One region of the Micromonospora sp. NBC_01412 genome, then DNA from elsewhere that is predicted to be linked to it. Evidence: riboswitches for the same ligand, from Rfam matches in the RefSeq annotation. Region 1 holds a riboswitch; the other holds the start of a gene.

The links. Region 1 has a riboswitch for cyclic di-AMP ahead of OG617_RS24130 (C39 family peptidase). Riboswitches for the same ligand answer to the same signal wherever they lie in the genome.
Region 2: linked by a shared signal. The riboswitch ahead of OG617_RS14375 (NlpC/P60 family protein) and the one ahead of OG617_RS24130 (C39 family peptidase) in region 1 are both predicted to bind cyclic di-AMP.

What each region holds. Positions count from the first base shown of each region.
Region 1 covers NZ_CP109528.1:5,455,876-5,459,380, reverse strand. Annotated here, with positions in the region: gene OG617_RS24140 (CDP-glycerol glycerophosphotransferase family protein) at 1-136, shown strand, start outside; gene OG617_RS24135 (alpha/beta fold hydrolase) at 206-940, opposite strand; gene OG617_RS24130 (C39 family peptidase) at 1,177-2,073, opposite strand; cyclic di-AMP (ydaO/yuaA leader) riboswitch at 2,263-2,404, opposite strand; gene OG617_RS24125 (hypothetical protein) at 2,738-3,499, opposite strand.
Region 2 covers NZ_CP109528.1:3,144,645-3,148,149, forward strand. Annotated here, with positions in the region: gene OG617_RS14370 (N-acetylmuramoyl-L-alanine amidase) at 1-1,659, opposite strand, end outside; cyclic di-AMP (ydaO/yuaA leader) riboswitch at 1,871-2,011, shown strand; gene OG617_RS14375 (NlpC/P60 family protein) at 2,024-3,064, shown strand; gene dcd (dCTP deaminase) at 3,116-3,505, opposite strand, start outside.

The DNA of each region.
Region 1 (3,505 bases):
CCCCACCCAGCAGTACGCCGAGGCATTCCTGACGGCAGCCCGCCACGAACTGACCCCAACCTGGACCCCACCCACCCCCCGCCCAACCACCCCTCTTCCCTCTCACCCCCACCCCCACCCCCGACCCCCGCGTTGATCAAGAAGTTTGCGTCAGGGTTGGGCGCAGAGCCGACGGAAACCTCTTGATCAACGGGACCGTGTCCCGTCAGAGGTGGGGGGTCAGGAGGGATAGGACGGCGGCGGGGTTTTCGACGTGTGCGTTGTGGCCGAGGCCGGGCAGGGTGGCCGTCGGGACGGCCAGTTCCCCGAGTTGGGCGTCGGTGACCATGGGGTCGTGCTCGCCCCGGGCCAGGAGGACCGGGACGTCGACGGCGGCCAGCAGGGCGGGCAGATCCGGTGCGCCGACCCCGAAGACCGCGGGGTCCATGGCCAGCCGCCACCGGCCGCCCTCCCGGCGCAGCCCGGCGTCCACCACGGGATCGTCCGGGGCGACCAGCCCGGCCAGGCCGGACACCCGCAGGTAGCGGCGGGCCGCCTCGTCCCGGGAGGCCAACCAGGTCACGGGGCGGGCGGCCAGCTCGCGGGCCCGGTCCAGCTCGGTGGCCGACCAGGCGACCTTGATCCCGAGACCGACCACCGCGTCGACAGGCAGCCCTCGGCCGCGCGCGGCCAGCGCGAGGCCGACCACCCCGCCAAGCGAGTGCCCGAGCACCACGAGCCGGTCGCCGGGGCGCAGCCCCTCGGCCACCCGGTCGGCGAGCCCGGCGAAGGTGTAGACCGACGGCGCCGGCGACCAGCCGTGGCCGGCCAGGTCGGGCGCCAGCCACCGGCCAGGCCAGCGGCTCTCCAGCAGCGGCGCGCAGGGCAGCCACACCTCCCCCGTGCCGCCCATGCCGTGCAGCAGCAGAGCCACGCGCCGGGTACCCGTGTCGTCGGTCACGCAGCGCAGTGTCGCACCGCGCGGCCCGCCGGGCGAGAGGCCGGACCGGGACACGACACGGACCGGGGCGGGACACGACACGGACCCGGGCGGGACACGACACGGACCCGGGCGGACCGGGTCGGGGCACGGGCGGGGCGGGGTCGGACCGGGGCGGGCGACGGGCGGCCCGGCCGGGGTGAGACGGCACCGGCCCCGGCTCACAGGGTGAGCCGGGGCCGGTGGGGGGAGGGCGATCAGGCCGAGTAGCCCCTGGTCGCCGCCCAGTGCGCCAGGGCGGTGGTGCTGATCCAGTACGCCGGGACGGCCGGGTTCGCCGAGTCGGCGATCCGTACGGTGCTGCCGTTGTTGCGGTAGCCGACGACGGCGATGTAGTGGCCGCCGGGGAAGGAGTGCCAGCCGCCGTCGACGTCGGTGGCGTCGCCGGCGATGTTCACCACGACGCCGCGCCCGGCGCCGACCGCCGTCACCACGTCGGCCTGGAGCCGGTCGATCTGGGCCCGGGTGGCGGCGCCGCCCGGGATCATCCGGGTCCGGTACGGGTCGCCCTTGACCATCTCGTTGAGCACCCGGGTGGTGTCCTCGGCCGAGTTGGTGCCCATCTCGGTGGTGCCGAGGCGGCTGGCCAGCCCGTCCTGGTTGCTCCCGACGCCGGTGGCGGAGAGCGCGTTGCGAACCGCCGCGGGGCCGCAGTAGAAGTAGGTGGTCTGCGCCTGGTAGTCGTAGTCGAGGGACTTCGACGACGGCGGCTTCGGGGCGGCCGCCTTCGCCGTGGTCTGCTTCGGGGCCGCCTTGGTGGTCAGGTCGGGGTTCGGCGCGGCCGTGGTGGCGCTCGGCGACGGCGAGGCGCTGGGCGACGCGGTCGCGCCGACCCGGGCCTGGGCGCGGCTGGCCACGCCGTCGAGGCGGGGTGCGATCTCGGCCACGGCGGCGTTGGTGGTCTGCCGCGGGGCGGGGGTGTCGTCGGCGCCGGCCAGCAGCACACCGGTGCCGGAGGCCAGCAGGAGCGCCGCGGCCGAGCCGGCGACGACCTGGTACGGGCGCTCGGTGGCGAGACGTCGCAACTGCCGCTTGAGGTGGTCGTTCACGTGTTCCTCCACGGGGGTGGGGCGGAGAGCGGGGCACCCGGGCATGCGTCGTCGCACGGCGGCGCGGACGAGACGTCCACGGCCGGTGGGGACCGCTCTGGGAAGACGCCCGGTCAGCCGGGCGTACGGGCGGGTGCGCGGGTCAGCTCGTCAGCCCAGGGGCGACGGACGCGGGCACCATGGCGCCGCAGTGGAGGAACAACCGAGGGATGGGGTCGCGCTGCACGAGGATGGCACTCCTTCCGACACCGCCTACCGGGTTAGCTGACGGATTCGGGCGGGAAGATCGCCCTACCGCAGGCCGTGGCCCGCGGATTCACCCCACACTGCATTGGGTCCCCGGTTCGTGATGGTCACGATTGAGCGGGTCGGCGCGGCGTCGCCTCTTGCGATCGGGTACCGCACCGGACGGGCCGACATTACTGGCCGGTCGAAGCCCTGCCAACCCCCTCCCACCTGCCTAAACCCTCTCCGATCAACTTTCTTGCGGCACATTGGGAACTGACGTGACTCAATGGGATTACGGGCCTTCGGGGTGCCGCAGGGCGACAACCGGACGATTGGTCGTGATCGTCGGTGAGTTGTGTCGGCCGATCCACCCCGATGGGTCGACTGCCCGTTTACCCGAGCGACGTGACCGGCATCACCCAAGAAATCCGGGGCCGGCCACCGCGACGCCCGGATCGGGTCAGCTACCGCCCGGATCGGGTCAGCCGGCCCGGGCCGGACGCCAGCGGGCGGCGGGGACGATGCGGCCGGCCGCCGCCGTCGCTGCCCGGGGCGTGGGCGACCGGACGGGGCGGGCCCGCTCCGCAGCGGCGTACGCCTCGACGGCCAGCGTCCGGGCGGCCTCGGCGGCCAGCTCGGCGTCGCGCCAGGCCGCCCGCTCCCGGGCCACCGCCGCCCGGTGGCCGGCCTGCCTCCCGTCCCGCACCGCCCGGGCCAGCACGACCTCCTGCTGGGCCGGGTGCAGCCGGGGGTTCCAGCCGCCCCGGTGCGCGAAGACGTCGCAGAGCTGCCGGATGGACAGCTCGCCGCGCAGGTGGGCGGCCGTCGCGGCGTGGTGCAGCCAACGCTCCCGGGCGGCGTACTCGGCGGGGGTTCGGGGGGTGCGCGGCGCAGGCAGGGCCCCCGCGCCGGAGAAGCGCCGCGCGGCGGCCTCCGCCTCGTCGTACGCCTGCCAGGCCCGATCGAGGGCGTCCTGGGCGGCCAGCCACGCTTCGCGCCGCCGGCGGGCGGTCCGGGCGGCGCCGACGGCGGCCACCCCCACCTCCTCGGCGTACCGGCGCAGGTCGGTGGCCTCCTCGATGACCGGGTCGACGGCGGGCGGGGCGGGGTCGACCGCCGGCCGGTCCCGCTGCGGGCGGGCGACCAGGGCGGTGAGCACCCCGAGCGCCACCACGAGCAGCACCGACCAGATGGCGGCGGCCAGCGGCACCTCGACGAGGAACTGGTAGAGAACGATGTCCATGGTCGG
Region 2 (3,505 bases), 2.3 Mb from region 1:
GGTCCAGGCCGCCGTGGGCGCGGAGGACGGGTTGTGGAACCACGCCTTCTGCCCGAGGTACCAGATCGCCGTCCAGTCGCCCTCGCGGCCGGCCAGGGCGTACGTCTGCCCCGACGAGGCACGGGCCCCGTGGTCGGAGATGTGCATCGTGGCCGGCGAGCCGTCGGGGCGCAGGGCGACGTCGTTGACCAGCGGCGCGTCGGCGCGCGGCGCGCTGCGCAGCACCACCGCCGAGGAGCCGCGCGAGGGGCACGGCACGCCTGCCGTCACACAGCCGGTGAACGCCGGCCGGTTGGTGGCGAAGTCCGGGTCGATCCGCACCATGCCGGTCAGCGGGGTGCCGGTGTTGAGCTCCGGCGCGCGCAGCAGGTCGAAGTAGTGCGACCAGTCCCAGTACGGGCCCGGGTCCCAGTGCATCCCCCGCACGTTCGCCGCGACGGTGCCGGGAACGTTGTCGTGGCCGATGATGTGCTGCCGGTCCAGCGGGACGCCGTGCCGCAGCGCGAGGTACCGGACCAGCTTCGACGAGGTGCGGTACATCGCCTCGGTGTACCAGGTGCCCTGGGCGGCGAAGCCCTCGTGCTCCAGCCCGATCGACTTGGAGTTGATGTACCAGTTGCCGGCGTGCCAGGCCACGTCCTTGGTCTTCACGTGCTGGGCGATGTGCCCGTCCACCGAGCGCAGCGTGTAGTGCCAGCTCACGTAGGTCGGGTCCTGGACCATCCTGAGGGTGCTCGCGTAGCTGGCCTCGGTGTCGTGGATGAGGATGTACTCGACCTTCTGCCGCTTCGGCCGGTCGGAGAGGTCGTGGTTGCCGTAGTCGCCGGGGTCGGCGCCGAGCGACTGGTACGGCGCGGGGATCCACTCGCAGGAGATGCTCGACGGGCACTCCAGGCCGTCGGGGCGCTCCGGCAGGCGCAGGCCGAGCCGGTCCAGCCAGGACTTCTGCGGGGTCACCGCGCGGGCGGCGAGGGTCACCCGCTGCCCGTCGTCGGTCACCCGGCTCTCGCCGCCGGCGATGGTGCCGAAGACCTCGTCGGCGAAGGCCGCCGCCGCGTCGGCGCCGTCCGCGCCGGCGTACCGGGCGACCGCGCCGTACCAGGCCGCCGGGTCGGTGCCGGCCCCGACCGGGGCGCCGATCTGCCGCTGGTACGACGCGAGCAGCGCCGCCCCGCCCCGGATGTTCGTCGGCGCGTCGGCGCGCAGGGCCGCCTCGTCGGCCCCGGTGAGGGTGGCGGCGGTGTCCAGGGTCTGCAACGACTCGGCGGTCGGGGCCTCGTCGGCAGACGGCTGGGCGGCGGCGGGGGCCGGGCGGGAGTCGTCCCCCCGCGGGTCCTCGTCGCCGGAGTCGTGGTGGGTGCCGGTGGGCAGGCCGGTCACGTATTCGGCGTCGGTGAGGTGCATCGGCCCGTACCCCCCGCTGGTGCTGGGGGTGCCGGCGTTGGTGTCCCAGCGGGACTGGAGGTAGGAGACGCCGAGCAGGACGCTCTCCGGCACGCCGTACTCGGCGGCGGCGTTTGCGTACTGCTGCTGGCGGTCGGGGGTCTGGCCGGCTGCGGCCGGGGTGGCTACGGTACCGAGGGGCACGAGGGCCGTGGTGGCGGCCACGGCGGCACCGAGCAGGATCCGCCTGCTCGACGACGCGACAAAACGGGGCATTGAACCTCCCGAGTGGATGTTGATGAGGTCACCCTCCCGCCGTCGTCCTCCCGCGTCAATAGCTTTCCACCAGGCGTTTTGATGTGAAGGAAACTTCCACACGGTGGTGTGGTATGCCGTGTCACGGCCTGGCGGGTTGCGGATCGATAACGGACGTCTCTACTCTGGTCAATCGTCGGCCGGTAGCTGTACCGCCCAGCCGGGCGGTGACGGTCCGACACCGCCGAGTCGCCTCCGGGCGAGCCGGGGACCCAGGTACGCCGGGGTGAATCCGCAGCGCCGCTGCGGTAGGGCGCTCTCCCTTCCCGCCCGAACCCGTCAGCTAACCTGGTAGGCGGTCAGGGAAGAAGGAGAACGGAGCCCGGTGGCACACCATGCCCCGCGGCGCCCGTCACGCCGGTCGGCGCTCGCCGACCGGATGCCGGCCGCGCCGCGCCCACGCTGGTCACGCTTCACCACCGCCCTCGCCGCCCTGGCCGGCGCCGCCGTCGTCCTGACCGGCGCCCCGATCGCGGCCCACGCCGACCCCTCGGTCGCCGAGATCGAGCGGCAGATCGACCAGGACTGGAACAAGCTCGAACCGCTCATCGAGCGGCACAACGCCACCCGCCAGGACCTCGCCCTCAAGCGCCGGCAGGCCGACGCGCTCGCCAAGCAGATCGGGCCGCTGCAACGCCGGGTCGACGAGGCGATGGACAAGGTCAGCGGCCTCGCCGTCGAGGCGTACAAGAGTGAGAACCTCTCGGCGGTGAACGCGCTGCTCGGCAGCCGCTCGCCCGGTCAGATGATGGGGCAGTTGGAGCTGCTCGACCAGTTCGCCGAGCGCCAGCAGCGCGACGTCCGGGCGGTCATCGACCTCCGCGACGAACTGGACGCGAAGAAGAAGCCGCTGGACGAGATGGTCACCCAGCTCGCCCGCACCGAGGCGCAGCTCGCCGCCAAGCGGAAGCAGATCAACGCCGAGATCGACCGGCTCCAGAAGCTGCGGCTCAAGGTGTACGGCAACGGCGGTGGCGGCGCGCTGCGGCCCGCCCCCTGCCCGGCTGCCTACCCGGGCGGCGGCGCGGGGGTCGCGGTGAAGTTCGCCTGCGCCCAGATCGGCAAGCCCTACGTCTGGGGCGCCGAAGGTCCCAACTCGTACGACTGCTCCGGCCTGATGCTCGCGGCCTGGGCCAAGGCCGGCGTGTCGCTGCCGCACAACGCGGCCCAGCAGCGGTCGGTGACCGCCCGGGTGAGCCGCGCCGACCTGCGCCCCGGCGACCTTGTCTTCTACTACGCCGACCTGCACCACGTCGGCATGTACGTCGGCAACGGCTGGGTGGTGCACGCCTCCCAGGCCGGCCAGCCCGTCAAGATGAAGCGCGTCGACGACGGCCAGATCAACAGCTACGGCCGCCCCGACTGAGCGGCGAGGGGCCCGTTCTGCGGGACGGGCCCCTCGACCACGCCCGCGCCGTCAGCGGGTGGGCCAGGTGTGCCAGTTCTGCCAGGAGCGGCTCGGGGTCGGGCCGCGCTGGCCCTGGTACCGCGAGCCGTACACCTTCGACCCGTACGGGTGCTCGGCCGGCGAGGAGAGCCGGAAGATGCAGAGCTGGCCGATCTTCATGCCCGGCCAGAGCGTGATCGGCAGGTTCGCCACGTTGGACAGCTCCAGCGTGACGTGACCGGAGAATCCCGGGTCGATGAACCCGGCGGTCGAGTGGGTGAGCAGCCCGAGCCGGCCCAGCGAGCTCTTGCCCTCCAGCCGGCCCGCGAGCTGGTCGCCGAGCGAGATCACCTCCAGCGTGGAGGCGAGCACGAACTCTCCCGGGTGCAGCACGTACGGCTCGCCGTCGGGCACCTCGAC